Regions from separate parts of the Marinobacterium aestuarii genome, predicted to be linked through region 4. Evidence: predicted binding sites of a transcription regulator. Region 4 holds the regulator's gene; each other region holds the start of a gene.

What was found. Region 4 encodes sigma-54, which starts transcription at its own class of promoters, with help from an activator protein. Its sites were predicted from a motif close to TGGCACNNNNNTTGCTNT; they were not measured.
Region 1: A8C75_RS16190 (glutamine synthetase III family protein) is a predicted target of sigma-54. The motif match lies at 3,896-3,913, and genes of this name have one in related genera.
Region 2: glnL (nitrogen regulation protein NR(II)) is a predicted target of sigma-54. The motif match lies at 3,357-3,374, and genes of this name have one in related genera.
Region 3: A8C75_RS08390 (PEP-CTERM sorting domain-containing protein) is a predicted target of sigma-54. The motif match lies at 5,594-5,611, and genes of this name have one in related genera.

The regions. Positions count from the first base shown of each region.
Region 1 covers NZ_CP015839.1:3,691,253-3,699,290, forward strand. Annotated here, with positions in the region: gene A8C75_RS16180 (NADP-dependent oxidoreductase) at 1-770, shown strand, start outside; gene A8C75_RS16185 (type 1 glutamine amidotransferase domain-containing protein) at 811-1,491, shown strand; gene A8C75_RS16190 (glutamine synthetase III family protein) at 1,621-3,795, opposite strand; gene A8C75_RS16195 (alpha/beta hydrolase) at 4,247-4,867, opposite strand; gene folE2 (GTP cyclohydrolase FolE2) at 5,013-6,053, opposite strand; gene A8C75_RS16205 (DUF1826 domain-containing protein) at 6,124-6,759, shown strand; gene A8C75_RS16210 (RebB family R body protein) at 6,900-7,463, opposite strand; gene A8C75_RS16215 (helix-turn-helix domain-containing protein) at 7,627-7,854, shown strand.
Region 2 covers NZ_CP015839.1:4,702,150-4,710,187, reverse strand. Annotated here, with positions in the region: gene typA (translational GTPase TypA) at 1-886, opposite strand, end outside; gene glnA (glutamate--ammonia ligase) at 1,325-2,734, shown strand; gene glnL (nitrogen regulation protein NR(II)) at 3,405-4,490, shown strand; gene glnG (nitrogen regulation protein NR(I)) at 4,474-5,907, shown strand; gene A8C75_RS20580 (hypothetical protein) at 6,113-6,622, shown strand; gene A8C75_RS20575 (aspartate aminotransferase family protein) at 6,747-8,038, opposite strand, start outside.
Region 3 covers NZ_CP015839.1:1,883,122-1,891,159, reverse strand. Annotated here, with positions in the region: gene prsK (XrtA/PEP-CTERM system histidine kinase PrsK) at 1-381, opposite strand, end outside; gene A8C75_RS08405 (S1 family peptidase) at 415-1,185, opposite strand; gene A8C75_RS08400 (XrtA system polysaccharide deacetylase) at 1,522-2,406, shown strand; gene A8C75_RS08395 (hypothetical protein) at 2,644-4,302, opposite strand; gene A8C75_RS08390 (PEP-CTERM sorting domain-containing protein) at 4,471-5,505, opposite strand; gene A8C75_RS08385 (acyltransferase) at 5,729-6,403, opposite strand; gene prsT (XrtA/PEP-CTERM system TPR-repeat protein PrsT) at 6,456-8,038, opposite strand, start outside.
Region 4 covers NZ_CP015839.1:1,309,854-1,317,891, reverse strand. Annotated here, with positions in the region: gene A8C75_RS05815 (ATP-binding cassette domain-containing protein) at 1-403, opposite strand, end outside; gene A8C75_RS05810 (KpsF/GutQ family sugar-phosphate isomerase) at 779-1,753, shown strand; gene A8C75_RS05805 (KdsC family phosphatase) at 1,753-2,304, shown strand; gene lptC (LPS export ABC transporter periplasmic protein LptC) at 2,308-2,886, shown strand; gene lptA (lipopolysaccharide transport periplasmic protein LptA) at 2,873-3,379, shown strand; gene lptB (LPS export ABC transporter ATP-binding protein) at 3,376-4,104, shown strand; gene A8C75_RS05785 (RNA polymerase factor sigma-54) at 4,257-5,777, shown strand; gene hpf (ribosome hibernation promoting factor) at 5,828-6,118, shown strand; gene ptsN (PTS IIA-like nitrogen regulatory protein PtsN) at 6,137-6,595, shown strand; gene rapZ (RNase adapter RapZ) at 6,657-7,517, shown strand; gene A8C75_RS05765 (HPr family phosphocarrier protein) at 7,560-7,829, shown strand; gene mgtE (magnesium transporter) at 8,005-8,038, shown strand, end outside.

The sequences.
Region 1 (8,038 bases), 2.4 Mb from region 4:
TGCATCCGGACTTCAAGGTCGGTGATCGGGTACAGGGCTATGCCGGCTGGCAGGACTATGCGCTGTCCGATGGCACCGCCCTGGTCAAGCTCGCGCCTGATATGCAGCAACCCTCACAGGCACTGGGTGTGCTGGGCATGCCGGGCTTTACCGCTTATATGGGGTTGCTGGACATAGGCCAGCCCAAGGCCGGCGAAACTCTGGTGGTGGCTGCGGCCAGCGGTGCCGTGGGATCAGTGGTCGGCCAGATCGGCAAGATCCTGGGCTGTCGTGTGGTGGGCATTGCCGGCGGCGCCGACAAATGTGGCTACGTCACCGACGAGCTCGGCTTTGATGCCTGCATCGATCGACGCGACCCGGACTTCGCCGCCCAACTGGCCAGCGCCTGCCCCAATGGCATTGATGTCTACTATGAAAACGTCGGCGGCGCCGTGTTCGATGCAGTACTGCCACTGCTCAATACCGGTGCCCGGGTACCCGTGTGCGGCCTGATTGCACACTACAATGACACCGAACTGCCCGCAGGTCCCGATCGGCTGGGCCTGCTGACCCGTACACTGCTGGTGAAGCGTATCCGCATGCAGGGCTTTATCATCTTTGATGACTACGCCCATCGCTACCCCGAGTTCTTCACCCAGATGAACCAGTGGCTGCAGGACGGTCGCATCCAGTTTCGCGAAGACATTATCGACGGCCTGGAGCAGGCGCCCGAGGGCCTTATCGGTCTGTTACAGGGGCACAATTTCGGCAAGCTGATCGTACGGGTCTGAACCTGCCCCCAACCTCTTCACGACAAGGAACATGCATACAATGAATATCCTGATAGTTTTGACCTCCCACGATCGCCTGGGCGACAGCGGCGAAAAAACCGGCTTTTGGCTCGAGGAGTTCGCAGCACCCTATTACAGCCTCAAGGATGCCGGCGCGACCCTGACCCTGGCCTCCCCCGCCGGTGGCCGGCCACCGCTGGACCCCAAAAGCGATGTGCCGGACTTTCAGACCGATGCCACCCGCCGTTTTGAGCAGGATCCCGGCGCCCAGGCGCAACTGGCCACGACCCTCAAGCTCGGCACCATCAACCCCGCCGACTACGATGCCGTATTTTACCCTGGGGGCCATGGCCCACTGTGGGATCTGGCAGAGGATCGCGACTCCATTACCCTGATCGAAGCCCTGTACGGCGCAGGCAAACCCATCGCCGCCGTGTGCCATGCTCCTGCCGTGCTGCGCCACACTAAAACAGCGGACGGCAAGCCCCTGGTAAACGGCAAAAAAGTAACCGGCTTTAGCAACAGCGAAGAAGAGGCCGTGGGACTCACCCAAATCGTGCCTTTCCTGGTGGAAGACATGCTCAATGCCAACGGCGGCCTGTACACCAAAGCAGAGGACTGGCACTCCCACGTCGAAACCGACGGCCTGCTGATCACCGGGCAAAACCCGGGCTCATCTGAAGCCACGGCCCTGGCACTGCTAGCTGCGCTGGGCAAATAACAACCAGACGTAAAAAAGCCCCGGCTACCTTTATGCAAAGGTAGCCGGGGCTTTTGTGTTATTCAGAAGATTGCAGCCAGTGCCTTAACGGCACCGCGCCCGCAGCTCCCGCTTTTTCTATCCTGGTGCTTATCTGATAAACAGCATCTCGGAGTACTTCGGCAGCGGCCAGGCAGCATCCGATACCGTCATTTCCAGGCTATCGGCATGGCTGCGGACCTTGTCCATCAGCGGGCGAATCTCGTGGGCACAGAACTGCATGTGAGCTTCGATGGATGCGAAGTCGTGTTTTTCCGTGGCGGTGGCCAGCGCAGCCACGGTCTGCATCATGGCATCCGCTTCGGCGGCAACTTTTTTCGCAACGCCGTTATCCAGACCAATACCCATGGCGGCAGCACCGGAGATAGAGCTGCACAGCTCAGACAGGTACGTCATCGCTGCCGGATAGATGGAGGTGGTCGCCATATCCATCGTCAGCTTGGCTTCCATCTCTATCGACAGGATGTATTGCTCGGAATACACCTCGTAGCGGCTTTGCAGCTCAACGGGCGACAGCACACCGGTGTTCTTGAACAGGTCCTGCACGGACTGTTCCAGCAAGGCAGGCAGAGCTTCAGCGGAGGTCCGGTTATTGGCCAGGCCACGCTCGTCCACCGCCTGCGTGTGCCATTCAGACGAGTAGCCGTCACCACCGAAGAGCACATTGCCATGCGCATCCATCAGTTCCTTGAGTACGGCAATCACGGCCGAGCCCTGATCCAGGCCTGAATTCAGCGCCGCTTCAAGCTTGCCGGCAATCCAGTTGAGGGAATCGGCCATCATGGCGTTCATCGCCACCAGTGGCCCGGAGACCGACTGCGACGAACCAACGGCGCGGAACTCGAAACGGTTGCCGGTAAAGGCGAAGGGCGAGGTGCGGTTGCGATCGCCCGGGTCACGGGTAAAGGTAAGAATTTCCGCCAGACCCAGGTCCATCACGCCGCCGCATTTGCTCGGCGCCAGGTTGCCCTGCTGGATATCCGTGAACACCTTCTCCAGCTGGTCGCCCAGATAGACCGACAGAATGGCCGGAGGCGCTTCATTGGCACCCAGACGGTGATCATTTGACGCCGATGCAATAACAGCGCGCAGCAGCGGACCATGCAGATGCACACCACGGATCACGGCGCCACAGAACAGCAGGAAGTTCAGGTTCTTCTCCGGCGTGCTGCCAGGATCCAGCAGGTTGCCCTGGGTCGAGTTGCCGACAGACCAGTTCACGTGCTTGCCAGAGCCGTTAACGCCGGCGAAGGGCTTTTCATGCAACAGGGCGTGCAGGCCATGCTTCTTGGCGGTGTTTTTCAGCACGGTCATCAGCAGCTGCTGATGGTCCGCCGCGATATTGGCCGACTCAAAGTAAGGTGCGATCTCAAACTGCCCAGGTGCCACTTCGTTGTGATGCGTCTTGGCAGGGATGCCCAGGCGATACAGGCGGTCTTCGAAATCCTGCATGAAGACCTGTACACGCTCAGGGATAGCACCAAAATAATGGTCATCAAACTGCTGACCCTTGGCCGGCGGCGCACCAAAGAGTGTGCGGCCTGCCAGGCGCAGGTCAGGCCGGGCAGCGGCAAAATTCTCATCGATCAGGAAGTATTCCTGCTCGGCACCGCAGCTTGCATTCAGGGTGGCGATATTGGTTTCACCCATAAGGGACAGCACTTTGTGCGCCGCCTTGTTCATGGCTGAGTTGGAGCGCAGCAACGGAATTTTCTTGTCCAGCGCCTCACCCGTCCAGGACATGAAGACACTGGGGATCATCAGCGTCGGGCCGTTCGCCGTATGCATGATGTAGCAGGGGCTGGTCGGATCCCAGGCGGTGTAACCGCGGGCAGCGTTGGTCATGCGCAGGCTGCCGTTGGGGAACGAAGAGCCATCCGGCTCGCCCTTGATCAGCAGGCTGCCGGTGAATTCTGTTATGGCAACACCCTCAGCGTTGGGCACGATAAAGCCGTCGTGCTTTTCCGCCGTGGCGTTGGTCATCGGGTAAAAGATGTGGGAGAAAAACTTGGCACCCTTGCCCAGCGCCCAGTCTTTCATCGCCGCGGCAACAACATCGGCGGTGGCAGGATCCAGCGGTGCACCGGTCTGTACGGTGTTTTTTATCGCCTTGAAGGCATTCTTGGACAGCGACTCTTCCATCTTCGAGAGACTGAAAACATCGCAGGCCCAGATCTTGCTCAGCGGCTCCGGCATCTCAACACTGATGGCCTTGCCATTAGTGATGGTGTTGATTGCTGCGAGCCTGGATGCATTGCCACTCATGTTTATACCCTGTATGCCGTGAAATTGTGTGGACAGGCAGCCCTCTCGAGGGCTGCGCCTGTGTTGTTATCCTGGGGCCTCTTTTTGGTGCACAGACACGGGTCCAAACCCAGTGCCATCAAGCCGAAGAAACCCAATGACGTTTTAATAAGCAAAATACGATCCAAATTTTCAAAAAGGCACATAAAATAAGTATAAGCACTTGAAAATAAAGAAATTATTTTTTATCACCCAATACTAAAACAGAAAAAACCCGAGCCACCGCCTCAAATAAGCGCACAAACCTGGCAATAACGCACCAAAGTAGACCGCAAGCAGGAATTAAAAGCACCATATTGGTGCATTTTCATATCTGAATGAGTGATACGCCAGCCCGTGCACGCTATTGGGTCACGCTTCTGGCCGAACTGAGGGGCGCGCGGCATCAAGCCGCCACCGACGACAGTTCATATCAACGCCGAGCCTGCACCATAGTGTGATATTCCAGCGCAGGTACAGCCCCCACCAGGCCCGACGCATCCAGCCCCGGCAGGATATCGCTGGCCTCACCCTGATTCAGGGCCAAAACAGGGGTCTTGATAGACGCAAGGCTTGCCGCGGAGAAAGCACTACTTATCTCAGGATCCACAATCAGTGCTGCACCAATACGGTGCTCCAGCGCCGTAAGGCTTGCCGAAATATCCGCCGGGCGCTTCCACAGCTCGGCGGGTGCGATAGCCGCATCCTGCAAACCCAGGCGCGGCGCAGGCACCACCAGGGCAATAAAGCCCCGCTGCGCCAGAGCCGCCCCGATCCACTCCCCCAGATGGGGCGCGGATCTCATGCCACCGTGGGAAACCAGCACCAGGGGAAAAGTCCCCTCGGCCACAGGTGCATCCAGCAGCCCAGGGGTACCCTCGAGCACCGCACTGTCGCCGATGGACACCACCTCCGAGCCCTGCGCCGCCGGATACCAGAGCGTCACACTCAGCGGCTGCGCGCGCTGTGGCGCATCCACCTGCAAAGTTGCGACACCGGGCAACCCCGCCAGCGCCGCTGCACTACTGACATAAATGGCCATAACCATAGCCACGCGTTTTAACCTCAGACGCATCGATACGATTCCCTGTGGGGTGAAGGAAGAGCAGCTATACAACCTGTTTTTCTTGCGGTTAATAGCCCAAAAGACAAGACATTCTTTCCCGGCCTTCTTTCCCGGCCTTGGTTGCGGCCTGCCGTTATCGCCACAGCCCTGGCGCGTCAGCCGTGTATCCCCCGGCAAGCCCCTTAGCGACCATGGCGACGGCATTATGGGCGTGCAAGCTTTCCTGGTGCTCCACACGGATCTGGAAATCGTCCAGCCAGGGCGTCGCGTTCAGTGCCGCCTTAAGGCGCCGGGCGGCATCTTCGCAAAACATGAGGTTCTGACCATTCAGCCGGGCAAACGCCTGTTCATCTTCGCGTTTGACTGCCGTCTGTACCGGTGTCTGCAGCGCCTCCTCCAGGGTGCCGATCAACTTTTCGATCGGAAAGGCCGCCGATTCCGCCAGCCGGACCCGAACATCGGCGTAGGATCGCTGGCTGTGCGGGGTAGCCCAGCTTCCACCCTCCTCTTGCAGCCAGCGGGCAACCGCGTCTATGGGCGGATTGGATCGACTGGAGAAGGCATCACGAAACGCGTCGGCAATCAATTGGCGGCTCAGGGACGCAGAGCACGGGCAAGTACTTGAATAGGGCACGCTCACACCAAGCTCAATAGTGGTATGCCCCTGGGCCCGCCGGGCACTCAGCACCACCGGATAGGCTTTCCACCCCTGGTGGTTGCTGCTCAGTGCAGGACGGCGACTCAGATACTGGAAACTCAATGACAGCGATGCGGTATCGCTGATATCGCGATGGCTCTGAAGCGCCTGCTGCAGAAACTGGCAGAGAATAGCGGGCCTGAGTGCCTCGCGTTCGGCGAAGGCTTCCAGCAGCAAATACAGACGCGACATGTGGATGCCCTTCGCCTGCGGATCGCGAAGGTTGACATACAGGCTTGCCGTTGCCTGAACGGCAACATGGCTGCGATCCGATTCCGCAAGCGTGACGGGAAGCGCGAGCCCGGACATGCCGACGCCATCCAGCGTGCCGCCAATGGAAGCACGGGGCGACGTTGTCACATCGGGTAAAGGAGCGAAAGGGCCGAGAGAGGCGGTGTTCATATGCAACAGAAATCCTTGGTCGATGCCTTTGATGTTTCGCCGCACTGCCTGCTGGGCGCGAGGCAGTGCAGCCATTGTGCTCGCTATAGTTACAATATAACATTACACAAATAACATAGATGCAGCAAAGGAAAGCAGGACCCTGATGAATGCAATCAGCAATCCGCCAAGGCACCGGCACAACAGTGCTGTGCTGCCAGAGCTCAGCGTCGCGGCGGGGGACGACCCTCGGGTGCTGTCCCGTTTCTATGCAGCGAGCTGCAACCTGGCGATCTGGCAACGGCCGTTATCTTCAAGCCTGCGGCGTTATCTCGAGCAGCTGGCCCAGCAGCCTCCCGGGTTGAGCCTGCGCTGCGTGCTGCGCCCGGATGAAGCCGCCCCCGAACTGGAACGCAAGCTGCCGCCGGGGGCGGGCCAGGATTGCCTGATCGCCGATATCGAGCTGCTGACCGACATGTTTGCCTGCCTATTTGAGCAGAAGCAGGTGGGAATGCGGCTGGAGTGGCTGCATCGAGCCATGTGCCCGAAGTTTCATGTGGATCGCCTGCCCTGCCGCCTGGTGACAACCTACCTCGGTCCCGGCACACACTGGATCAGCCATGAGCAACGCCAAAGCACGCCCGGCAATGAAAGGGATTTCCGCCAGCTGCAAGCCGGCGAGGTTGCCTTGCTCAAGGGCGAAGGCTGGTTCGGCAACGAAGGCCGTGGCCTCGTCCACCGGTCACCCGAGGTTACGGATGGCGCGGGACGCCTGTTCCTGTCGCTCGACCTGATGGACTGAAGTCTGCTGAGCCGCGCGCGATGTTCGGCATCAGGGGAGCCAAAAGAGGAATCAAAGCGTCAGGGCTTGCCTGCTGCCTTGCTGATGTATAGCAGCAGGAATCGGCAAGACCATTCGCTTCTCGAGTGTCCCCGCAGCACTCAGGCCAGGCGGCTAATTTCGTTCAACACTTTACTATATGCATCGGCCTGGCCGGGATCGGCGATCATCGCGCGCAGGCAGGCCGCGGTCGCAGCCAGTTGCAGCGAGCGCATGGCATCCTGATGACTGGCAGCGCTGATGCCATCCAGTGTGGCCTGCATCGCCTCGGCGGCGCTGCGTACCGCGAAGGAAAAGTCGCCGGCACTGTCGAGCACGCTACGAAGGCTAAGCTTCACCGCGTCCACAATCTGCTGGTTGACCCCGCCCACACTCGCGGCGTTTAGCTCCGCCGTGCCTTGCAGAAGTAAGCTCTGCAAGGCTTCGGCACTGGCCTGGGTATCCACCGAGTAAAGCTGTATTACGCCCTGATTCACCGCAGCCTGCATCAGGGCGTTCTGCTGCTGTTGAGAAGAGACAGCGTTTTCGAACAGGGTGCCGATCGCATGGGCCGCGGCCTGGTAAATCGCACCCATCGCCATTGCCGGGGCTTCGGCAATAACCTTGATGTTGGCCTGGGTAACTGCGTCGGTGATCTGATCGTTAACCGAAGTTTGAGAAGGCATGCAGTGCTCCTTGCTGGGGGATAAATGAGAAAATGGGTGACTGCTGTTAGTGGCAGTTCACTCGCGAATGTCGGCATAAAGTTTCATAAGGCGACTCCTCTCTCCAGGCTATTCGTCGATGGTTATTAACCCGGCGGCAATTTAGGTCTGATATAATGTGCGCATGAATACCGACGCACGCAAGCTCAGCACAGAGCAACAGGAACTTCTCAGGCAGCAAGCCATTCGACTCCGTTTGAAAGGCAAAACTTTCCGTGAAATCGGGCAGCTGCTCAATGTTCACCCCGATACTGTTGGACGCTGGTACCAGCGTTATGAAGCCGGCGGCAAGGCGGCCTTGACAGTACAAAAACGGGGCCCCAAGAACAATGCATATTCCGGCCCATCGTGAACAGCCATTCCGGCGGAACGTGAACACCCATTCTGATTCAACGTGAACACCTGTTCCGGCCCAAGGTGAACATTTTTGTCGGATTTCCGGAATCGCCGTTCACGGCACCGGAATCACTGTTCATATTCCCGGAATAAGTGTTCACGTTCGTCCGGAATCATTCTTAACGCATTGATTTTCAACT
Region 2 (8,038 bases), 3.4 Mb from region 4:
CTTCTACCAGGGACGGATCACACAGGGTATCGGAGATGTTGAGTCCATCGATACCGGTGATGCAGATGATGTCGCCGGCCTTGGCCTGCTGTACTTCAACGCGTTCCAGACCCATGTAACCCATGATCTTCAGAACCTTGCCGCTACGGACCTTGCCGTCGTGGTCGATAACCTTGACCTGGGCATTGACCGCGATCCGGCCGCGCTTGACGCGACCTACACCGATGACGCCAACATAGCTGTTGTAGTCCAGTGCCGAGATCTGCATCTGCAGCGGGCCATCCATGTCGACATCCGGCGGGCTGACGTGCTCAACCACGGCTTCGAACAGCGGTGTCATGTCATCGCTCATCTGATCGACTTCAAGACCTGCGATGCCGTTCAGGGCAGAGGCGTAAACGATCGGGAAGTCGAGCTGCTCGTCGGTGGCACCCAGGTTATCGAACAGGTCGAAGACCTGATCTACAACCCAGTCAGGGCGCGCGCCCGGACGGTCAACCTTGTTGATGACCACGATCGGGCGCAGGCCCTGGGCGAAAGCTTTCTGGGTCACGAAGCGAGTCTGGGGCATCGGGCCGTCGACGGCGTCAACCAGCAGCAGTACGGAGTCAACCATGGACAGAACGCGTTCCACTTCACCACCGAAGTCGGCGTGTCCCGGGGTATCGACGATATTGATCCGGTAACCGTTCCATTCAATGGCGGTGTTTTTCGCCAGAATGGTAATACCGCGCTCACGCTCCTGATCGTTGGAGTCCATGACGCGCTCAGCGCCTTCATCGCGTCGGCCCAGGGTACCGGACTGCTGCAGCAACTTGTCGACCAGTGTGGTTTTACCATGGTCAACGTGCGCGATGATGGCAATGTTTCTAAGCTTCTCGATCACCAGTTCTTACCTTCAAGAAAATCGGAAAGGCGGCATTATACGGGAGCGAAGCCGAACAAGCGATCAGCATATGATCAAAATGTGGCCAGTTGGGCAACTGTTTCTGTTTGCAGGGGGCTTCGCACGAAAAATACTCCGAGGGCCCCTTTTTGAGGCAGACAGCTTTGGAAGGGTTGCAGTATGATTGGGCTCGCTGATGCTCGCATGGGCAGAAAATACTGTAAATGACCCGTAGTAGTGCGCTGGCGTTCTTTTGTGCTTCATGTTGGTGCGCCGCTGGGGCTTCGTCGGGTCTGGATTGACCGAAAATGAAGCACTTAGGGCTTTTGTAGTGCTGGCACGGAGATTGCTCTTGCTACAGCCAAGAGGTTGTAGGCCGTTTTTAGCAGGACTGCAGAACCACGGATCTGACAGTTTCAACAGAGTGGAGAAAGGCAAATGTCAGAGAATACTCTGAATCTGATTAAAGAAAGCGAAGCTCGCTGGATTGATATGCGCTTTACCGATTTCAAAGGTAAAGAGCAGCATCTCACCATTCCGGTTTCGGACATGGGTGATGAATTCTTCGAAGACGGCAAAATGTTCGATGGTTCTTCCATCGCAGGCTGGAAGGGAATCAACGAATCCGACATGATCCTGATGCCGGACGACAGCGCTTCCGTGCTGGACCCCTTTGCTGAAGACGCTACCGTTATCGTACGTTGCAACATCGTTGAGCCCATGACTGGCCAGGGTTACGACCGTGACCCGCGTTCTGTTGCAACGCGCGCCGAAGAATACCTGAAGTCTACCGGCATTGCCGATAGCTGCATGCTGGGCCCAGAGCCGGAATTCTTCGTGTTCGATTCTGTTGAGTGGCACGCCGGTATCGGTGGTTGCGGTTACAGCATCGGTTCTGAAGAAGCGTCCTGGTCGTCCGACAAGCAGTTCGAAGGCGGCCGTAACACCGGTCACCGTCCGCGCGTTAAAGGCGGTTACTTCCCGGTTCCGCCAATCGATTCCCTGCACGACCTGCGCGCCGCCATGTGCGATGCCATGGAAGCCATGGGCCTGACCATCGAAGTTCACCACCACGAAGTTGCCACCGCCGGCCAGTGCGAAATTGGCGTGCGCGGTAACAGCCTGGTGAAAAAGGCGGACGAAGTTCAGATCCTGAAGTACTGCGTGCACAACGTGGCCCACAGCTACGGCAAGACTGCGACCTTTATGCCCAAGCCGCTGGTTGGCGATAACGGCTCAGGTATGCACGTGCATCTGTCCATGAACAAGGACGGCGTGAACATCTTCGCGGGTGACGGCTACGGTGGTCTGAGCGAAACTGCACTGTTCTACATTGGCGGTATCGTCAAGCACGCCAAGGCTCTGAACGCCATTTGCAACCCGGCTACCAACTCTTACAAGCGTCTGGTACCTGGCTTCGAAGCGCCGGTCATGCTGGCATACTCTGCCCGCAACCGTTCCGCGTCGCTGCGCATTCCTTACACTACCAGCCCCAAGGGCCGTCGTGTGGAAGCGCGCTTCCCGGATCCTGCTGCCAACCCTTACCTGTGCTTCGCGGCACTGCTGATGGCGGGTATCGACGGTATCAAGAACAAGATTCATCCTGGCGACCCGGCTGACAAAGATTTGTACGACCTGCCGCCGGAAGAAGCGAAGCTGATCCCGACCGTTGCCGAGAGCCTCGACGAAGCGCTGCTGGCACTGGAAGCGGATCGTGAGTTCCTCACCGCTGGCGGAGTATTCTCCGACGACATGCTGGATGCTTACATCCGCCTGAAGCGTGAAGAACTGGCGCGCGTCAACATGACGACGCACCCGGTAGAGTTCGACCTCTACTACTCCGTATAAGCCGTTCCGTATAAGAAAGGTGCCGCTGTGGTGGCGCTGATCTGACGGCCCGCAAAAAACCTCCTTCGGGAGGTTTTTTTGTGCCTGTTTTTCGCCATCGGCACTGTCGCGGTGGCGATCAATTCGGGGTTACATCGGCCGCTGAGCAGGAAGTAAAAAAGCCGTTATTCGTTATTCGTTATTCGTAGCTAGCATCAGACCTTGCACCTTGCACCTTGCACCTTGCACCTTGGAACTGTGCTTCACAGCGGGCGCTGCGGATGTCGGAATTCGCTAGGCTCATTACCAACCTGCGAATGCCGTTGTAGCCGGGAAATGAGCTCCGGGCGAATTTCGAAGATATACCGGCAAATTCCGAGAAACAGGGTAAAACTGGCGGCGTTCGAGCAGAGGGTCTAACTGTGTGCCCACTTTTGTGGGGGCGCACAGTCATTGTGGAGCGCCATTCCAAGGCGCCATAGCAGAGCGCGTGGCTGTTGTGGTGCGGCTGGCTGTTATAGGGCGCGGGAATGCACCATAGTGGTGCATGTCCGCGCCCAAGGCTAAACTCTAGCAGGGCGCCGGGTTGCCCCATTATGGCGCCGGCCAGGGCATTCAGCCCGTTTTAGCGCTGTCAGCAAGTTGGCGCTGATCTTGCTACTACTTATAGAGTCCAGCAACAGAGTTCATTATGTTCAGGCCATCTCAGCACAAGCAGATACTCGATAACCTCAGCAAGGCTGTGATCATGCTCGATGGCGCGCTGTGCATCGTTTACATGAATCCGGCGGCCGAGATGCTGTTCGAGGCCACCATGCGCAGGCTCAAGGGCATGCGGGCGGAAGAATGGCTGGCGGCCAGTCCGGCCGAACTGCAGGTATTGCAGAACTCGATGGCGTCGGGGCATCCCTACACCAAGCGCGAGGCGCGCATGATCACCATGAGCGGGCATGAGCTGACCGTCGATTACAGCGTCAATACGATTCCGCAGTCCGGTGGTGGTCGCACCCTGCTGGTGGAAGTGGAAGCGCGTGACCGACTGATGCGCATCGAGCGCGAAGAAGAGTTGCTGGCCCGCCACGCCGCGGCGCGCAATCTGGTGCGTGGACTGGCCCACGAAATCAAGAATCCACTGGGGGGCATTCGCGGCGCCGCGCAATTGCTGGAGCGCGAACTGAACGATGCCGACCTGCACGAATATACCCGTGTCATCATCGAAGAGGCCGACCGGCTGCGCAACCTGGTGGACCGGCTGCTGGGGCCGCGCAAGCTGCCACAGCTGTCGGCGGTGAACATTCACGCCATCCTCGAACGGGTGTGCAGCCTGGTGAATGCCGAGAGTGGTGGCTGGATCAACATCCAGCGGGACTACGACCCCAGTATTCCCGAATTTACCGGTGACTCGGAGCAGCTGATTCAGGCGGTGCTGAACATAGTACGCAATGGCATGCAGGCGCTGCAGCGTGCCGGCACGCCTGAGCCGACGCTGCAGCTGCGCACCCGCGCCATGCGCCAGGTGACCCTGGGCACGGAGCGTCATCGTCTGGTGTGCTGTGTGATGATCAGCGACAACGGCCCGGGCATTCCCGCCGAAATATTCAACAACATCTTCTACCCCATGGTCACCGGACATGCCGATGGCACGGGTCTGGGGCTGTCCATTGCCCAGTCGATCATCAATCAGCACCAGGGGCTGATCGAGTGCGTGACTGAGCCGGGCGAAACCCAATTCAAACTCTTTATACCGTTGGAGCTACAGCATGAGAATCTCAGGTAACGTCTGGATCGTGGACGATGACCGGTCGATCCGCTGGGTGCTGGAAAAGGCGCTGGATCAGGCCGGACTTGAGACCCAGTCGTTCGACAACGCCGATGATCTGCTGCGCCGCCTGACGCGTGAGTGTCCCGACGCCATCATCAGCGACATCCGTATGCCCGGCACCGATGGTCTGGCCATGCTCGACAAGATTCAGGATACCCATCCTGAAATCCCGATCATTATCATGACCGCCCATTCGGATCTGGAAAGTGCGGTGGCATCCTACCAGGGCGGCGCCTTTGAATACCTGCCCAAGCCCTTTGATGTGGATGATGCCGTGGCACTGGCGCGCAGGGCCCTGGCCCACGCCCGGGAGCAGCAGCAGGGTGCGGTCATCGAGCCGGTGGTGGTGCGCGCCACCGAGATTATCGGCGAGGCGCCTGCGATGCAGGAAGTCTTCCGTGCCATTGGCCGGCTGTCGCAGTCCAATATCACGGTGCTGATCAATGGCGAGTCCGGCACCGGCAAGGAGCTGGTCGCCCACGCGCTGCACAAGCACAGTCCCCGCGCCAGTCAGTCGTTTATCCCGCTTAACATGGCGGCCATTCCCAAGGATCTGATCGAATCCGAATTGTTCGGGCACGAGAAAGGCGCTTTTACGGGGGCTGCGTCTGCACGTCGCGGGCGTTTCGAGCAGGCCGACGGTGGCACCCTGTTTCTGGATGAGATCGGCGACATGCCGGCGGATACCCAGACCCGGCTGCTGCGCGTGCTGGCCGAAGGCGAGTTCTACCGCGTGGGTGGTCATACGCCGGTGCAGGTGGATGTGCGCATTATCGCCGCCACCCATCAGAACCTTGAAAAGCTGGTGGCCGACGGGCGCTTTCGCGAAGACCTGTTTCATCGCCTCAATGTGATTCGCATCCATATTCCGAAACTGTCGGAGCGACGCGAGGATATTCCGCGTCTGGCGCAGCACTTTCTCGCCAGCTCGGCCAAGGAGCTGAGTGTCGAGCCCAAGGTGCTGAAGGCGGAAACTGAAAAGTTTATGAGTCACCTGTTATGGCAGGGCAACGTGCGTCAGCTGGAGAACACCTGTCGCTGGCTTACGGTGATGGCCTCGGGCCGCGAGGTGCTGATCGAAGACCTGCCGCCGGAGCTGCTGGAGCAGCAGGACCAGGGCACCACCGTCAGTTCCAACTGGGAGCAGGCGCTGCGCCTGTGGACCGATCAGCAGCTGGGCTGTGGTCGCCAGGGGATTCTGGAAGAGGCGGTGCCGGCGTTCGAGCGCATCATGATAGAAACCGCGCTCAAGCATACCGCTGGCCGCAGGCGCGATGCCGCCCTGCTGCTGGGCTGGGGCCGCAACACCCTGACCCGCAAGATCAAGGAACTGGGCATGGATAGCGGCACCGAGGTCGACGAGGACGAGTAACGGATGCGCCGGGTGAATGCAGACTTTTCATTGTGAATAGCGCCACCACAGGCGCAGTATCAGGAGCTGTTGGCGCAAGCTTGTGCGATGTTTTCAGGGTGGAGGCGGCTTCGTTCGGGTTGAGTAGATCAACCCAGTATCCGCCCTTTTAGTCCCTTATCCATGGCTGTGCCTGAACATGGGCAATTACCGCAGGTAATCAGGGATGAAAGAAATACCGGATATTATTCAACAGGTTGCGCCTACGCTGGGGTTGGCTCTCAAGGGGCCTTTCGCCGCCGTGGCACAGCGTTATATTCAGGATCATCTGCCGCCCGGCAGTGAGGGCAGCGAGGCCAGTCCGCAGGAACGCCTCTTAGCGCTGCTCGATGATGCGAAAAATCTGCACAGGATCAAGGATCTCGATCAGCCGTTTCGGCTCGAAATGCAGAAGCTGGGCGTCGATCTGCACAAGCAGCAGGGCGCTGGCCCTGATAACCCCAGAGCAAAAGCCGCCATTAATCCGCAGGTACTCATCAGTGTGCTATTTCTGATCGCATACTTCAGCATGCTGGCAGCAATCTTCTATGTCGAAATCAGCGATGAAATGAACATGCAGACCGGGGATAATTCCCTGATGGATCAGTTGCAGATCCTGTTTGGCGTGCTCACGGCGGGCGTGGTACAGGTGCTGAGTTACTGGTTTGGCGGCACCAGGGGCAAGCCGGCGCCCTGAGTCGGAGGCCGTCGCTGCTGTGATGCCAGCCCGGTCAGCGAACTGCGCAGCGGCGCCGGTCCCTCACCGGGCAGGCACGATGGTTACCGAACTTGTAGGCCGGGTTAGACGCGCTTCGCACCTGCTATAAGCCCTGTTCGCGCACGCTTTTGAGTGTCAGGTCGAAGCAGGTGCGCACCTTCTGACAGAGCTCATCCACCTCATCCCGGCTGATAATCAGCGGCGGTGACAGCACCATGCGGTCACCCACGGCGCGCATGATCAGGTTGTTTTCAAAGCAGTGATCCCGACAGATTTGCCCCGCGGCGCCGGTTTCTGCGAAGAAGGTCCGGCGGGCCCGGTCCTTCACCAGCGCTATGCCGGCAATCAGGCCGATGCCTTCGATATGTCCCACCAGCGGATGTTCCGCCAGGATTTGGCGCAGGCGCTGCTGGAAGTAGGGCCCTATGTCGTCGGCGACATACTCGACGATTTTTTCCTGCTTCATGGTGCGGATATTGGCGATGGCCACGGCGGCGGCCACCGGGTGTCCGGAGTAGGTGAAGCCGTGGTAGAACTCGCCGCCTTTTTCGATCAGGCTGCTGGCCACGCGGTCCCCCACGGCCACGGCGGATATGGGCATGTAACCCGATGACAGCCCCTTGGCCATGGACATCAGGTCGGGCTCGATCCCCAGCGTCTGGGAGCCGAACCAGCTGCCGGTGCGACCAAAGCCACAGATCACCTCGTCGGCCGCCAGCAGAATGTCGTATTTGCGGCAGATGCGCTGGATTTCCTGCCAGTAGCCCGCCGGCGGCATGATGACACCGCCTGCGCCCTGAATGGGTTCGCCGACAAAGGCCGCGACCCGCTCGGGGCCCAGCTGCAGGATGCGCTCTTCCAGTGCGGCGGCGGCCTTGAGGCCAAACTCCGCTTCGCTCAGCCCGTCACCCTCGCCATACCAGTACGGCTGGCGGATATGTTCGATATCCGGCAGGAAAGGACCACCCTGGCGGTGCATGGGGGTCATGCCGCCAAGGCTGGTGCCGCCGATGGTGCTGCCGTGGTAGGCATTGTCCCGGCTGATCAGCAGGGTTTTCTGTGGCTGGCCTTCCAGTGTCCAGTAGTGGCGAATCATGCGCATCAGCGTATCCACCGCTTCCGAGCCCGAGTTGGCAAAGAAAATGTGATTCAGATCCCCCGGTGTCACGCTGGCGATTTCCTGGGCCAGCACGGCGGCGGGGGCCGTGGTGGTCTGGAAAAAGTTGTTGTAATAGGGCAGTTCTTCAAGCTGGGTTTTGGCGGCGTCGATCAGTTCGCGCCGGCCATAGCCGAGGTTGACGCACCAGAGCCCCGCCATGCCATCCAGAATCTTGTTGCCCTCGGAATCCCACAGATAAACTCCTTCGCCGCGCACCATGACGCGAGCCCCTCTGC
Region 3 (8,038 bases), 570 kb from region 4:
ACTCCCCAACAGCAGAACGATCAGCAGCGGAAAAAACCCCCACAGCCACCGGCTGGACCAAAAATTTCGTGTGCCAACGTCCTGATTGCTCGCGTGCAGCCGCCACAACAGCATGACCCAACCGGCATCCCGCACTATCTCCAGAAAAAATTGATTCGGGTCTGGTTCCTCAGAACCCGGAATACCAAGACGCTCCCCGCCGCTGTTCAGCCCCAGATAGCCGGACCAAACAACCATCAGCCCCAGAGCCAGCAGCAACCAGCCCCCCTGCAGCCGCCCTCGCCATAGAAACAGGGTCAGTACCAGCACGGTAGCATACGCCAGGGTTGCGGCCAGATAACTGAACTCGGCAACCATCATTGGAAGCTCAATTCCCTTCACCCGCCTCTCTCCCGGAAAATTCGCAGCCAGGTCTCAGCCGCCCGTTAGACTGGATAGCAACTCACGCAGATAACGCACCGGAATCGCATAGCTGATGCCGCTGGGGTCACTCAGGACATCCTCTTTGGTCGATTTGACATAGACCCCGTTAAGAATTCCGACCACGGTTCCATCGTCCGGGTCATACAGCGGACTGCCGCTGTTGCCGGGGTACGCGGTGGCGTCCAGCTGGTATACCATCAAGGGCTGTCGCAACTGCCGGATTTTATGTGCAGATAACTGCCCGGATGATTGTGCCGGTATCCCCATCGGCGTGATGCTGGAGATCATGCCACGGTGCGTCACGGGGTAAAGACCCAGAATGGCCCCCAGCGGAAAGCCGGTAAAGGCGTAGCTCTCGCCCTCGCGAACGGTTTTCCTGTTCGAAAGCCGCATTACAGGTAGCCTGTCGGATACTTTCAGCAGTGCCAGGTCGTGGCGACTTTCAGAGGCGACGACCTTCGCCGGAATCACCCGAGGAGTATTCCCGATACCAACAAAAACCACCAGCTGCTCCTGCTTGAGGTCGTCTAGTTCGATATCAACCACATGGGCGTTGGTCGCTATATGGCGTCCATCGCCCACGACAAAGCCGGTGCCCAACAAGCGTGAGGGAGGACGTCGGCTTGGCGAGTAGGTTCCGATACCAACGATTGACGGTTTGACAGCAGAGACGGTGTCCGCCAGTTCGGACGCCTGACCGTAGCCACTGCCAAGGCCCGTCGTCAGCATCAGACCGAGCCAGACCCATGCGTACCGATGCATTACACCCCCGTCCATCATGCCACTCCCCAACCCCGATCAATACCGCCAAGCAAGCAGCAATCGAAGAGAAGTATAGTATTGAAGACTGATCTCTGTGGCTCACAGGCCCCAGCTCCTGCAGCATCCGGCAAGCTCTTGAAGTGATAACCCGTTTCAAAGAAAAGCGTTTGATCACGCGCCTCACGGGCTACAGGCCGACTCTGCCCTGCAGCTCCTTCAACTACACTTATCAAACACCGCTACCGAGCATGACGGCTGACGGCTGACGGCTGACGGCTGACAATAGTTTTTTGCTTGCGATCATTCTCCCATCAGAGTGACAAGGAATTCAGAGCTATGCTCCCTGCCCCTTTCCCCGAGATATCGACGGACTATGCGATCACTATCGATGTCGAGGATTACTTCCACGTGGCGGCGTTCGAAACGGTTATTTCTCCCGATCGCTGGGATCAGTATCCCTGTCACATTGAAGCCAATGTCCAGCGCATTATCCAGTCGTTAGACGCGGCGGTGGGAAAGGCGGGAAAGGCGACCAAAGCCACTTTTTTTGTCCTCGGCTGGGTCGCCGAGCGCTACCCCAGCCTGATTCGGGAGATCGCAGCACTTGGCCATGAAATCGCCAGTCACGGCTACCATCACCAGCGCCTGAATCATCTTTCTCAACACGAATTCAGGCAGGATATCACCCGGTCCAAAGCCTTGCTGGAAGATCTAACCGGTGCGCCAGTGGCTGGCTATCGGGCCCCCAGCTTTTCGATTGACGAAAACAGGCCCTGGATTCAAGACGAGCTTCGAGAGGCAGGATACCGATACAGTTCAAGCATCAACCCCGTGCCCCATGATCTGTATGGCTACAGGCACGCGCCGCGCACACCTTTTCTATGGGACAACGGTCTGCTCGAAATCCCGGTGGCCACGGCTGAGGTGTTCAACCGACGTATACCCTGTGCCGGTGGCGGCTACTTCAGACTCTACCCCTATGCCTTGTCAAAAAGGCTACTGCAAAAGGCCGCCCGACAGCTCGCCGGGCCTGTCGTTTTTTATGTTCATCCCTGGGAAATCGCGCCCGAGCAACCGAGAATTCAAGCGGCGTCGGCTAAATCCAGGTTTCGGCACTATCTGAATCTGCATCGGACTCTGCCGAGGCTGGAACGACTGCTAGGTGATTTCCACTGGGGCAAAATGTCTGACCTGCCGGTCGTCATTCATCACTCAAAATAAGCACAGGAGTATTATGCCGCTTGCCTTCAAAGTCCCTGCCGATAAATAACTCCCCAAAACCTGGCAGCCCCGGATTCGCGGACCTTCTGTATCCGCGATCTGAATCCGAGATCAACGCATATGCACGTCTTATAGAAATCGGAGTGATAGTGAAGTGGAAAAACGAAAAGCCTCTTCGAGCTAGACTCGAGGAGGCTTTTTTCGACCTGACATTTATCGACCTGACGATTAACTCCCTTACTTCAGATCAAAGCCGGTCAGAGGGTGGATCTGGAAGTTACCGCCGTTGAGATAGCCGTACACTTCATAGATCAGGTTGTCCTTGTTGATATTGGTGACCTCGCCGTCCGCGTTGAGCGTGGGCACGACGCCCTCGTAGATCCTGATATGGTAGAAGTCGGCGCAGCCGCAGTCAGCAAGCTTGTCGGTGACCGGAGGGTTGGCGAACGGATCGTTGCCGGACCCCATGTCGGGGCAGACGGCGCCGTCTTCCATCTTGTTGCCGGGCTCACCCAGATCTTCGATATGGACCTGGAACCAGTGGACGGTCGCCGGGTCCTGATTGGGCTTGTTGCCCACGGGCTCAGGCTGAATATCGTAGAACGCCGTATCCACCACACCCACACTGTGTACCAGCTCTGGATTTTTCCAGCTGAGATTCTTGAAAGTACCAATACCGACGAAGTCGATCTGCTTGTTAGGCGCAGGCCGAGCTTGCCTGCAATAGCCTGCATCCGTACAAATAATCTCGTCGATTTCGGTGCCGTCCGGCGCGCTGGCGGTACCGGCATGGAAGGTGAACTTCAGGTTGTTGGGGCTATTATGGTTGGAGTGGGTCCACTCACCCTTGGGCTGAGGCTGCAGGGCCGTGTTGGCGCCGGCCTGGCCGCCCATGGTGTAGCGGTAGGGATCCAGCGCAACAAGACTGGAGACCTTACCTTTTTTCTTGGTGACCGTGGGAGTCATCAGCCCCTCTGCGACCGTGCCGTCCCAACCCGGCGTTACGCCATCCTCGAAGATCCCAGCGGTGTCATTGCCGCCGCCTGTCACCCGGCAGGCCATTTCCGGAGGGATAAACTCGAAGGCATTATTAGGGTCAATCTGCAGGAGAATGTCGGGTCCCGATAGGCCATTGATGGCGCCGGGGTCGACGGGATCGAGTGCCCCTGCTATGGGGCTTAGGTCGAAGTTCATGGACGGGTTGGTTTGCTTGAAGCTGACGACCTGGCTGTTATTAAAGGGAAGTATGGTGCCCAGATCGACGCCGCTGGGGAAGAAGTCCTTGTCCACGTACTGCACCAGCACGGCGAGTTGTTGGGAGCCTTGCCCCAAAACAGTGCCTGTCCCGGGCCAGTTATTGGTACCAAACTCATCCAGGTTCCCCTGTAAGGGAATACCATTCAGGTCGGTACTCTGTGTAAAGTTACCCGACAAAACCGTCAGTTGCCCGCGGAGTATCGACAGGCCGTCACTGAACCCGGTGCCCGCCAGGGGATTCGCATTGGGGTTATTGTCGTAGTACATCTCGAAGTAATTGTCCCCGTTGGCGGGGTCCAGCGCGAGCAGCACTATGGTGCCGTCTGAGTTGGAGGTGATCTGGACGCCGTTGGCCAGGAACACGGTGATTTCGTAATTGACGTTGAGCCCGGGCGGATTTATAACAATCCCGTCAGGATCTACCGCGGCGGCCAGCGCCGAGTGGGAGTACGCCTGGGCGCTCACCGTTGAATCCTCTAAAACCGGGATTTCGTCCTTGATCACGGTGCTGCCCGGTAACCAGTCCAGGGAACCGATGGTAAAGGCGCCACCACCACCCTGGCCATCCGGGTCGAACTCAACCGGTGTGGATGCCTGAGCGTATGCCAAAGGCAGGCACAAACCGATGGCCAATGCCATTGGAAATAACCTGTTAGTAAAACGTCTAATGTTCATATTAGAGCTCCTTGTAACCGATTTCGTAATAACCAAGTTTCTAAGAGCCATCCGATAGCCTGGTGAAAAAAGGATTGTGACATCACTGGCACAATCCTTGTCGATACTTACTTGTCGCTTGCCTGCAGGCGATTAACTCCTTCTGGCGAATTGGTTCCGGCTTCCAAACCCCAGGAGCAACAGCCCCAAGCCGAAGAGCAGTACCGTGCTGGGCTCAGGAACTTCCGTGGTTACAAAGCCAGAGTTAGCGTCCGTCTGGAACAGGATGTCGGGGCCGCTGAAGCCGTTGACAGCGCCAATGTCAGGAATGATGGTGGAACCGTCAAATTGCATGGACGGGTTGGTTTGCGCGAACGGCAGTATATTGGAGGTATTGAAGAACAGATCCTGCACCAGGGCTGAGACATTGGATATAAAGAAATCATAGTCCTGGAAGGTCACGTCCGCGACCAGTTGGGTGGAGCCTTCGCCGCTAATGGTTTGCTGTCCACCCCATTGGTCTGCGCCGAATTGGTCCAGGAGGCTGGTTTGCAGGATGTCGCCGGCATTGAAGCCTCCACTGTTGTCAACATCCACGAATGTGAAGTCTGCGGTGAAGTTACCGCTGAGGCTGACCAACTCGGCGCTCAGGATCAACTGCCCGTCACGATAACCAGTACCCGCCAGCGGGTTGTTTTGTGAGCCGGCAGAAAAATCGTCGTAATAGATTTCAAAGAAATTGACAGTTTGGGTGCCGGCCTCCACCAGGGTGATGGTCTGGGAGAAGGTGTAAATATCGTTGCCACCGCCAATACCGTCGCCGCCATCGCTAACCAATACAGTTGGCGAGGTTTCTACGCTATCGATGGTTTCCGTAAAGCCCGCGACAAAGGTGATTTCAAAATTGGTATTGAGCCCGCTTGGCGCAATGCCGATGCCGTTTTCATTGACCAAGATGCCCAGGGATGCGTGGGAGTAGGATACGACGTCGTCTCCCTCTGCAGTGGGAATGGTGTCGACGGACAGGGTGCTGCCCGGCGCCCAATCAAATGAACCTACATTAAGGGTACCGTTGGCAGCTTCACCCGTGCCATCGGGGTCAAACATGATGGTGTCGGTGGCGAACACCGGCGCCGACAGGGTGCAGGCCAGGGCGAAACCCGCGGCCAAGAGTGTTTTCTTGTTCATGTGCGTCACCTACTTAGGTTGCCCGTCAGGTTGCCAGCCTGCGTGGATAATTGAACTGGACTCGAAGAGTCAACTGAACACTCAATACAAAGCACAACCCATGCCCTTTTCATTATTTCTTTTAAAAACAAAGGTATGGATTTTTTTTGACAGGCTCACAGATGCGCCTTTGGGGGAGGGTGTAAAAAAAACTGACGCGATACTAACAGACATCTGGAAATTACTAAGCCGCCGTGGTCTGAGCCTTGAGCAGGCGGGCAGGATTGCCGCCCCATATTTCCCCGGGGGCAATTCGAGCGCCTTTGCCCACCACGGCGCCCGCCGCCACCATAGCGCCATCGCCGATGGTGACACCGCTCATCACAATGGCCTTGGCGCCCACGGTGACATTGTCACCGATGCGGATCCTGGCGTGTGACAGATGATGGCCTTCCAGGGCGTGGCTGAACAGCACTGCATCGTGCCCGATCAGGGTATTGGCCCCGAGTTCAGTCAGCGGTGGGTCCATAATAACCCCGGCGCTGTAGCTGTTGTCCCCCAGGCGGGCGCCCAGGGCCTGGTAGAGCAGACGCATCAGGGGGGTGGGCAGCAGGTGATTGCGGGTCAGGGGGTAGAACAGGAGCAGGTAAAACAGCAGGTACACCTGATAGCCGAATTCCTCCCGGGAGTGCTCGGCGATCTCGCCTTCGCGAAGAGGAAAGTAGCGCAGGAAAACCCGATAAACGGCAATGCCGCAGAGATAGACCAGGAGAACCCAGCCAAGGGCCATGAACACACCGCGAAAATCCCCCAGGGGAAGCCAGCCCAACAGGAGATAGTTGATGACGCTGGCCAGGGCCAGGATAAGCGACAGCAACAAAACAAAAGTAAAGACCGGAGCGGCGGTAATCTTGCGCATGGCTATTCTCTAGACACTTGGTTCGTCGGGATTCTACGCCCGCCGCCCACGGTCAACCACTCAGTTCATCGAGTAATTTCTGCGCCTGCTGCTTGCCGGGAAAGGCCGCCTTGCTGTTCAGCAACTCGGTCAGCACCTGGGCTGCCCGTTGTTTGTCCCCACTTTGTGCCAGGGCCTGGGCCAGGTGGAAATGGATCTCGGCATTCCCTGGAGCCTGCTGCAGGGCATTCTCAAGCAGCCGCACGGCGCGCGCCTCCTGCCCTGGCTGGGCCAGCAGAATCATCGCCAGGGTATCCTGAACCGGCGCCGTCGGGGATAGCTTATAGGCCTGTTCCGCGTAGGCAACCGCCTGTTTGGGCTCGGTATCCCTGAGCAGCCAGGCGAGGTTGTTCAGGGCAATGATATGGTCCGGATTGCTGTCGAGGATGTCGATAAACGCCTTCTGGGCTTCGGGTTTGCGATCTGCCAGCAGGTAGAGATTGGCCAGGTTGTACCGGACTACGATGTCATTCGAGTGTTTGTCGAGCCAGTCCTCCATGGGTTTGAAGGCCTGTTCCCGCTGCCCCGCCTGCCACAGGGCTAGGCCGTATTTCACCACCAGGTCATTGCGCTCAGGTGCCAGCGCCAGAGCCTGCTGGTAAGCCTCGAGCGCCTGTTGGGGGTCGTTAAGCGCGGTCGACAACTGGGCGTCCTGGACATGCACGTCCGGATTACGCGGGTGATCCTGTTTCAGTTTGTCGACCAGTTCCCGGGCCTGGTCCCATTGCTGGCGCTGCAGCATCAGGCCAAGCATGGCAACCCGGGTATCAAGGTTCGTCGGGTCCAGTTGATAGGCTTTTTCCAGAGCGACGGCAAAATTTTTCCCGTCCCCGTTCCTGTAGTAGGCCTGGGCCAGCAGGTAGTAGTTAGGGGCCGATGCCGGCTGCTGGGCAATCAGGCGCTGGTAGCTATTGACGGCGCTACGATAATCTCCGGTTTCCGCCTGGGCTGTGCCCAGAACACGGAGCACCGCCGTATCCTGCGGGGACGCAACGGCCGCTTCCCGGATCACCTGCAGTGCCCGCACGGCATTCCCGTGGCGAAGCAATGTCTTACCGAGCAAGGCAGCAGGTTCGGCTTCCTCAGGGTTCTGTTGCCACACCTTTTCCAGCAGCGGCATGGCTTTTTCATCCTGGCCAATCAGCAGCTGGAGCTTGGCCAGTGAAAGGCTGATTCGCGCATGATCCGGGTAATGCTTCAGGCTGTCTGCGTAGAAGCCCAGGGCCTGATTTATATCGCCGCGTTGCAGGGCAAAAACCGCCAAATTGTGAGAGGCACTGGGATTGCCCGGTGACAGCTCCAGTACTTTTTCAAAAGTCCACAGGGCCTGATCTCCCAGCCGGTTGGCGAGGAAGGCCCACGCCAGGCCGAGATGGGCCGGAACGCTTCGGGGCTTCTTGGCCACCCAGCGCTCGGCGGATTCCAGTGCCTTGGCATTCTCGCCGGCCTGCATTTGGCCCAGGACCAGGCGTAATTCGAGATCATCCGCGCCCGGCTCAAGTGCAATTGCCTTTTCCAGCTCGGCCGTGGCCTGGTCAACCTCCCCCTGCGCCATCAGAGCAAGCCCGAGCTTGGAGCGCAGGCCGGCCGAGTCGG
Region 4 (8,038 bases):
GCAGACCCACGGCCTGCAGCTTCATCAGCACCACATCACGGATCATGTCCTGAGGCAGATCGGTATGCACCCGCAGCGGAAAGGCCACATTCTCGAACACCGTCATGTCGGTGAACAGGGCTCCGCTCTGAAACAGCATGCCCATGCGCGCGCGCACCTCGAACAGGTCCGCCCGCGACAGCGTGGGAATATTGTCACCCTCAAGCTCAATGCGTCCGGTATCGGGCAGCAGCTGGCCCCCGATCAGTTTCAGCAAGGTGGTTTTACCTGTCCCCGAAGGCCCCATGATCGCAGTGATCTTGCCGCGCGGGATCTGCATGTTCAGATCGCGGAAGATGCTACGTTCACCACGGGAGAAACTCAGGTTACTGATATTGATTGTGAAATCTTCGATGTTTTCCATATATGAAGCAGCAGGTCAGCCTTGAGCCTGCCGTGATATTCGCCCTGGCAGATTAAAAGGCTGAAATATATCATTGCGGCGCACAAACCGGAAATTTTACTTAGGCAACGGCGCCCACAGGGCCTGATTTCCGGCTCCACGCTTGCACGGACTTGCCATTCTGTTCTAATAGATGCCCTGCGCAGCCTGCCACGGGGCCTGTGCCTTAGTGTGCAGCCAGATCCAGGCCGCTGCCGGGAGCTGTCCGTGCCGCTCCGTCATGCATTCAGTGCCGAAAATCCGGCCCTGCTCTGAGCGGCACTGTGACCGGCACTGCTGTACACTGTGCGTATTTTGAAAGCCACGACCATTTAACAACCCGCAAGGCCGAATTCGATGAGCGAACCCTTCGACTATCTCAGCACCGCACGCCGCACCATCGAACTGGAGCGTGACGCTGTATCCGACCTGCTCAATCACCTGAACGGCGATTTCACCCGCGCCTGCGACCTGCTGCTTGGCTGCGAGGGCCGCGTGATCGTGACCGGCATGGGCAAGTCCGGCCATATCGGCAACAAGATAGCCGCAACCCTCGCCAGCACGGGCACCCCGGCGTTTTTTGTTCACCCGGGTGAAGCCAGCCACGGCGATATGGGCATGATTACCAGCAAGGATGTGGTTATTGCTCTATCCAACTCCGGCGAAACCTCTGAAGTCGTGACCATTTTACCCCTGATCAAACGCATGAATGCCCCCCTGATCAGCATTACGGCCAACCCCAACTCCACCATGGCCCAGGCCTCGGATGCCAGCCTGCATATCGGTGTCGAGCGCGAAGCCTGCCCCCTGGGCCTGGCGCCAACGTCCAGCACCACGGCTCAGCTGGTGATGGGAGATGCCCTGGCCATCGCCCTGCTGGAAGCCCGCGGTTTCAGCGCCGAAGACTTTGCCTTTTCCCACCCCGGCGGCAGTTTGGGGCGCCGCCTGCTGCTCAAGGTCAGCGACCTGATGCACACCGGCGACGATATCCCTTGCGTCAGCAGCGATACTTCGATTAATCAGACGCTGCTGGAAGTAACCCGCAAGCGCCTGGGCATGACCGCGGTGACCGATAGCGAAGGCCGCCTGTGCGGTCTCTTTACCGACGGTGACCTGCGCCGCACTCTGGATCGCGACATCGACCTGAAGAACACGCCCATCAGCGAGGTCATGACACCGGACTGCACCACGGTCGCCGCCGGCATTTTGGCCGCCGAGGCGTTGCAGGTGATGCAGTCACGCCAGATCAACGCCCTGCTGGTGGTGGACGAGAACCGTCGCCCGGTCGGCGCCCTGAACATGCACGACATGCTCAAGGCAGGAGTGATCTGATGAGCCTTTACAACCCCTCTGCGTCACTACCCAGTGAACTGGTTGAACGCCTGCGCAAGGTTACCCTGGCGGTGTTTGACGTCGACGGCGTGCTGACCGACGGTCATCTTGATTTCCTCCCCGATGGCTCCGAAGTAAAAAGCTTCAATACCCTGGACGGCCTGGGCATCAAGCTGCTGCAGCAGGCCGGCATCGAAACCGCCATTATTACCGGTCGCCGCTCACCCCAGGTGGAAATGCGTGCCAAGGCACTGGGCATTACCCATCTGCTGCAGGGGCGTGAAGACAAGCTGGTCGCACTCAAGGAAATCTGGGCCCAGACGGCGCACGACAGCGACACCACCGCCTATATCGGCGATGACTGGCCGGATCTTGCAGCCATTCGCGCCGTCGCCTTTGGCGCTACAGTTCCCAACGGCCATCCGCTGATGCTGCAGCATGCACACTGGTGCACCCAGCGGGCAGGCGGCGCAGGCGCGGGACGCGAATTCTGCGAGCAGATACTCAGCGCCCGTGGCCAGCTCGAGTCCCTTATTAGCGAGTACCTCTAGATCATGTTGAGCAGCCGGACGCGTCTTATCCTCGCCACCGCCCTGCTGGCACCAATACTGCTTTACTGGGGGGCCGATCGCGCCCCCACTGAGGCAGCAGCACCCGAGCTAACACCAGGCAGCGCCGATACGGACTACTATCTGCGCGATGCCACCATTCGCCAGTTCGATGCCCGCGGACAGCTGCATCAGGAGCTCAGATCGCCGCAGCTCGAACACTACCCGCAGCCCGGCGAACTGCGCGCCCGGACGCCGGACATAGTGCTGTTTCGCAACGATAGTCGGGGCGAGGTGCTGATCAGCGCCCAGCAGGGCCGGATGCAGGACAGTGACGAGCAGGTCCGGCTCAACGGCGCCGTGCGCGTACAGAGCAGCAGTGACAAAGGCGCCAGCAGCACACCGCTGCGGCTGGAAACCGAAGCACTGACCCTGATGCCATCAGAACAATTTATCGAAACAGACACCGCCGTCACGCTGTTCAGCCAGGGGGGTGAAACCCGGGCCAATGGCATGAAGGCTTACCTGAATAGCCGCCAAGTCGAGCTACTGTCCGATGTCGAGGGACGCTATGAAACCAAATAATACCCGCCTCTGGCTGGCAGCCCTGCTGTCCCTGAGTCTTTCCGGCACCAGTCTGGCCCTGCCGACCGATCGCAACCAGCCGATCCATGTCAGCGCCGACACCGCCACCATCGATGACAACACCGGCATCACCACCTATAGCGGCAATGTCGAGATTGCCCAGGGCACGTTGAAAATCAACGCCCGCAATGTTGACCTGCACCGCAGCGAATCCGGCGTCAATCGCATTCTGGCCACGGGGGATGTCAAGTTCGAGCAACAGGCGGCCAAAGACAAGCCGGTGACCAATGCCTATGGCGAGCGCATGGACTACCAGGTCAATCGCCAGGAAATCACCATCACCGGCAAGGCCCGGGTGGTGCAGCAGAAAGACACCTTTACCGGGCAGAAGATCGTTTACAACCTCGACAAATCCCTGGTCAACGCCTTCAGCGGCGAAGGCGGCCAGGGCCGTGTGCAGATGGTCATCCAGCCCAAAGGGGCGGCGCAATGACCAGCACACTGGAAGCGCGCCAGCTGGCCAAAAGCTACAAGGGCCGGGCCGTTGTACGGGATGTTTCACTGAGCCTGAAAAGCGGCCAGATTACGGGGCTGCTGGGCCCCAACGGGGCCGGCAAGACCACCTGCTTCTACATGATTGTCGGGCTCGTTAACGCCGATCAGGGCCAGGTACTGCTCAACGACCAGGACATCACCTCCCTGCCGATGCACGGCCGTGCCCGCAAGGGACTGGGCTACCTGCCCCAGGAAGCGTCCATTTTTCGCAAGCTCAGCGTGCGTGACAACCTGATGGCCATCCTCGAGACCCGCAAGGATCTTGACCGCGCCGGCCGCGAGCAGCGTCTTGAGCAATTGCTGGAAGAATTCCACATTGTGCACATCCGCGACAGCCTCGGCATGGCGCTGTCCGGCGGCGAGCGTCGCCGGGTCGAGATTGCCCGCTGCCTGGCCACCGAGCCGACCTTTATTCTGCTCGACGAGCCCTTTGCCGGGGTGGACCCCATTTCGGTCAACGATATCAAGAACACCATCCGCCACCTGCAGACCAAGGGCATCGGCGTCCTGATCACCGATCACAATGTGCGCGAAACCCTCGACATCTGCGAACACGCCTATATCGTCAGCGAAGGCGGCATTCTGGCCCAGGGCACACCGGCGGACATCATCGCCAACAAGCAGGTCAAGGCCGCCTACCTGGGCGAACAATTCAGGCTTTAAGCCCGGACTGGGTGATATCTCTTTTTTTGGCGCTGCATGACCACCGCGGCGGTGTTTCTTCAGTCTGCCTGACAGATAGACGACGCCCGCCCCCGGTTAGGCATATAATGCACAGCAACTCGACCCACTCCCACAGATAACGCAGTCTTTCTATGAAGCAAGGGCTCCACCTAAAAATTGGTCAGCACCTGACCATGACGCCCCAGTTACAGCAGGCCATTCGCCTGCTGCAGTTGTCGACACTCGACCTCCAGCAGGAAATTCAGGAAGCGCTCGAAAACAATCCCATGCTCGAGTCCTCCGACGAGGATCACGACGAAGCAGCGGATGCCGATTACAACGAGCACCAGAACTCCGAGGCGCCACAAAAGGCCAGCGAGAGCGAGGGCGAACGCGCCAGTGCGGAAAACTCCGCCAGCGACGACAGCCCCCAGGCCGAAGACAGCTGGAATGACGACATCCCCGAGGAGCTTGGCACCGACAGTTCCTGGGACGACACCTTTCAGAGCAGCCAGCCCAGCGGCCCGGCCCGCGATGACGACGGCAGCATGGAGTCCAATGATACGGCGGAGGAAACGCTGCAGGATCATCTGGAGTGGCAGCTTAACCTGACACCCATGAGCGACCTGGACCGTTTTATCGCCACAGGCATTGTCGATGGCATCGATGCCAACGGTTACCTGCGTATATCTCTGGATGAACTGCTGGAACACTTCAAGCAGGAAAACCCGGAGGATTTCGAAGACGTCGACTCCGACGATATCGAAACCGTACTGCACCGTATCCAGCAGTTCGATCCCGCCGGCGTCGGCGGCCGGGATCTGGGCGAATGCCTGGCCATTCAGCTGCGTCAGCTACCGGAGTCGACTCCCTGGCGCAAGGAAGCAATTCGCGTGGTCAGCGAGTTTATCCAGCTGCTTGGCAGCCGGGATTACAAACAGCTGCTGCGCCGCACAAGGCTGAAAGAACACCAGCTGCAGGAAGTCATACTGCTGATTCAGAGCCTGAACCCACAGCCCGGCGCCAGCATCACCACCAGCACCGCCGAATATGTGATACCCGATGTTGTGGTCACCAAGGTCAAGGGCTTCTGGACGGTCGCGCTCAACCCCGACACAGCGCCGCGCCTGCGCATCAACACCCAGTACTCGGATCTGATCCGACGCGCCGACAACAGCTCCGACAACACCTATCTGAAGAACCACCTGCAGGAAGCACGCTGGTTCATCAAGAGCCTGCAGAGCCGCAACGAAACCCTGCTGAAGGTATCGCGGGAAATCGTCGTTCGCCAGGAGGGCTTTCTCGAGCAGGGCGAAGAGGCCATGCAGCCGCTGGTGCTGCATGACATCGCCGAGGCCGTCGAGATGCATGAGTCCACAATCTCCCGGGTCACCACCCAGAAGTACATGCACACCCCCCGGGGCATCTTCGAGCTGAAGTATTTTTTCTCCAGCCACGTCGGTACCAGCGACGGCGGCGCCGCCTCTTCCACCGCCATTCGGGCGCTGATAAAGCGCCTGGTGGCAGCGGAAAGTACCACCAAACCACTGAGCGACAGCAAGATCGCCACGCTGCTTGACGAGCAGGGTTTTCAAGTCGCCAGGCGTACAGTGGCGAAATACCGTGAAGCAATGAATATTGCACCTTCTAATGAGCGCAAGCGTCTGGTTTAATTGAGATGCAAACAAGGCGATCTTTCGCCGCTGTTGACTAGGAGAAAACTATGCAGATCAACATCACAGGACATCACGTCGAACTTACCGATGCACTGCACGAGTATGTACATAGTAAATTCGGCAAGCTTGAGCGGCACTTCGATAACATCACCAATGTCCAGGTTACCCTGAGTGTAGAAAAGCTGCGTCAGCAGGCCGAAGCCGATGTTCACCTTGCAGGAGGCAAGTTGTTTGCGACTCACGAACACCAGGACATGTACGCCGCCATTGATGGTCTGACCGACAAGCTTGACCGTCAAATCATCAAGCACAAAGAAAAAACCAAAAACCACAAATAACGGTAAACAAATAAGCCCATGTATCTGCATGAACTGCTGACCCCCGCTCTGACATTCTGCAACCTTGATGGGGGCAGCAAAAAACGTGTACTGGAAACAGCCAGTAACTTGATCGCCGAGCAGGCACAAGGGCTGGCCGCTGAAGAAATCTTCAGCGGCCTGATTGGCCGGGAACGGCTTGGCAGCACCGGTATTGGCAGCGGCATCGCCATTCCACACTGCCGGCTTGAGAACGCTACCCAGGCCAGCGGCATGATGATCAAGCTCGCTGAACCTATTGATTTTGACGCCATCGACAACCAGCCGGTGGACCTTCTTTTTGTACTGCTGGTGCCCTCCGAGGCCAGCGATGAACATTTGCAAACCCTGGCCATGCTGGCCGAACTCTTCAGCCGCGCAGAAGTACTGACAGCGCTTCGCGATACCACTTCTGACCAGCAGCTATTCGATACTGCCCTGCGTCTGGCATCGCACTGAGTACAAATCCCATGTCACAGGCCCTGCTTACCCCCACAGCATCCCGCCTGATGGCTCCAGCATGAAACTGGTGGTCATCAGCGGCCTGTCCGGCTCCGGCAAAAGCACCGCGCTCCAAGCACTGGAAGATGTCGATTTCTACTGTATCGACAACCTTCCTGCCCTGCTGCTGCCCAGCCTGATCGAGCAAATGCTGAAGGACCCTATGCCGCCGGAGAAACTGGCGGTCAGCATTGATGCCCGCAACCTGTTGAGCAACCTGCGTCAGTTCCCCAAGTTGCTCAAGAAGATGCGCACCCGCTATGCCGAGGTCAATACCGAGGTCCTTTACCTGGACGCCTCGGACCCGACGCTGCTCAAACGCTACAGCGCCACGCGGCGCAAGCACCCACTGTCCGGCGAGAACACAGGCCTGCAGCAGGCGATAAAAAACGAGCGGCTACTGCTCGAACCCATCGCCAATATGGCTGACCTGCGCATCGACACCACCCGCTTGAAGCTGTACGACCTGCGGGACAGCATCAAGCTGCGCGTATCCCAGCGCACCGAACAGCAGCTCTCGGTCCAGTTCGAATCCTTTGGTTTCAAACACGGTGTGCCACTGGATGTCGACTTCACCTTCGATGTGCGGGTACTGCCGAACCCCTTCTGGATTCCGGAGCTGCGCGGCTTTACCGGCCTCGACGATCCCGTCATCCGCTTTCTCGAACAGGCCCCGGAAGTGGCGGAAATGACCGGCGACATCCGGGACTTCATCGCCAAATGGCTACCGCGCTTCAAGAGCAACAACCGCAGCTATATCACCATCGGCATCGGCTGTACCGGCGGGCAACACCGCTCGGTCTTTATCGCAGAGCAACTCGCTGGTCATTTCCGGCGGTCTGTGGATAATGTGCATGTTCGTCATCGCGAACTGAATTAACCGCGGGACAAACGGATATATTGATCGAGGACAAGGCCCGGCATGATCGAAAAGCACGTCACTATTATAAATAAGCTGGGACTTCACGCCCGTGCTGCCGCCAAGCTCATCAGCACCACCGGGAAATTTTCCAGCCAGATCCGCATCAACAAGGACGGCCGCGAAGTCGACGGCAAAAGCATCATGTCTGTGATGATGCTCGCCGCCAGCAAAGGCACCGAACTGCTGATTCGCGCCGAGGGAGAAGACGAGCAGGCCGCCATTGATGCCGTCACCGCCCTTATCGACGACTATTTTGGTGAAGGCGAATAAAAAAACCGTTTTTGCACCCCGCCCGACGCCCGCCCCCGCTGATACCCGCCCCCTGATTCCGGTATACTGTCATTCCCAGCCCGGCCATCAGGCCCGAACCGCCCAGCACGGCACCCGGGGCAAAGCCATTTGAGCTCCCCCTTCCAGACCAGCCCCTGGGCAGCGCAAGGATGTCATGAGCAGCAAAGAGCCTCTCTCGCCGATTGAAC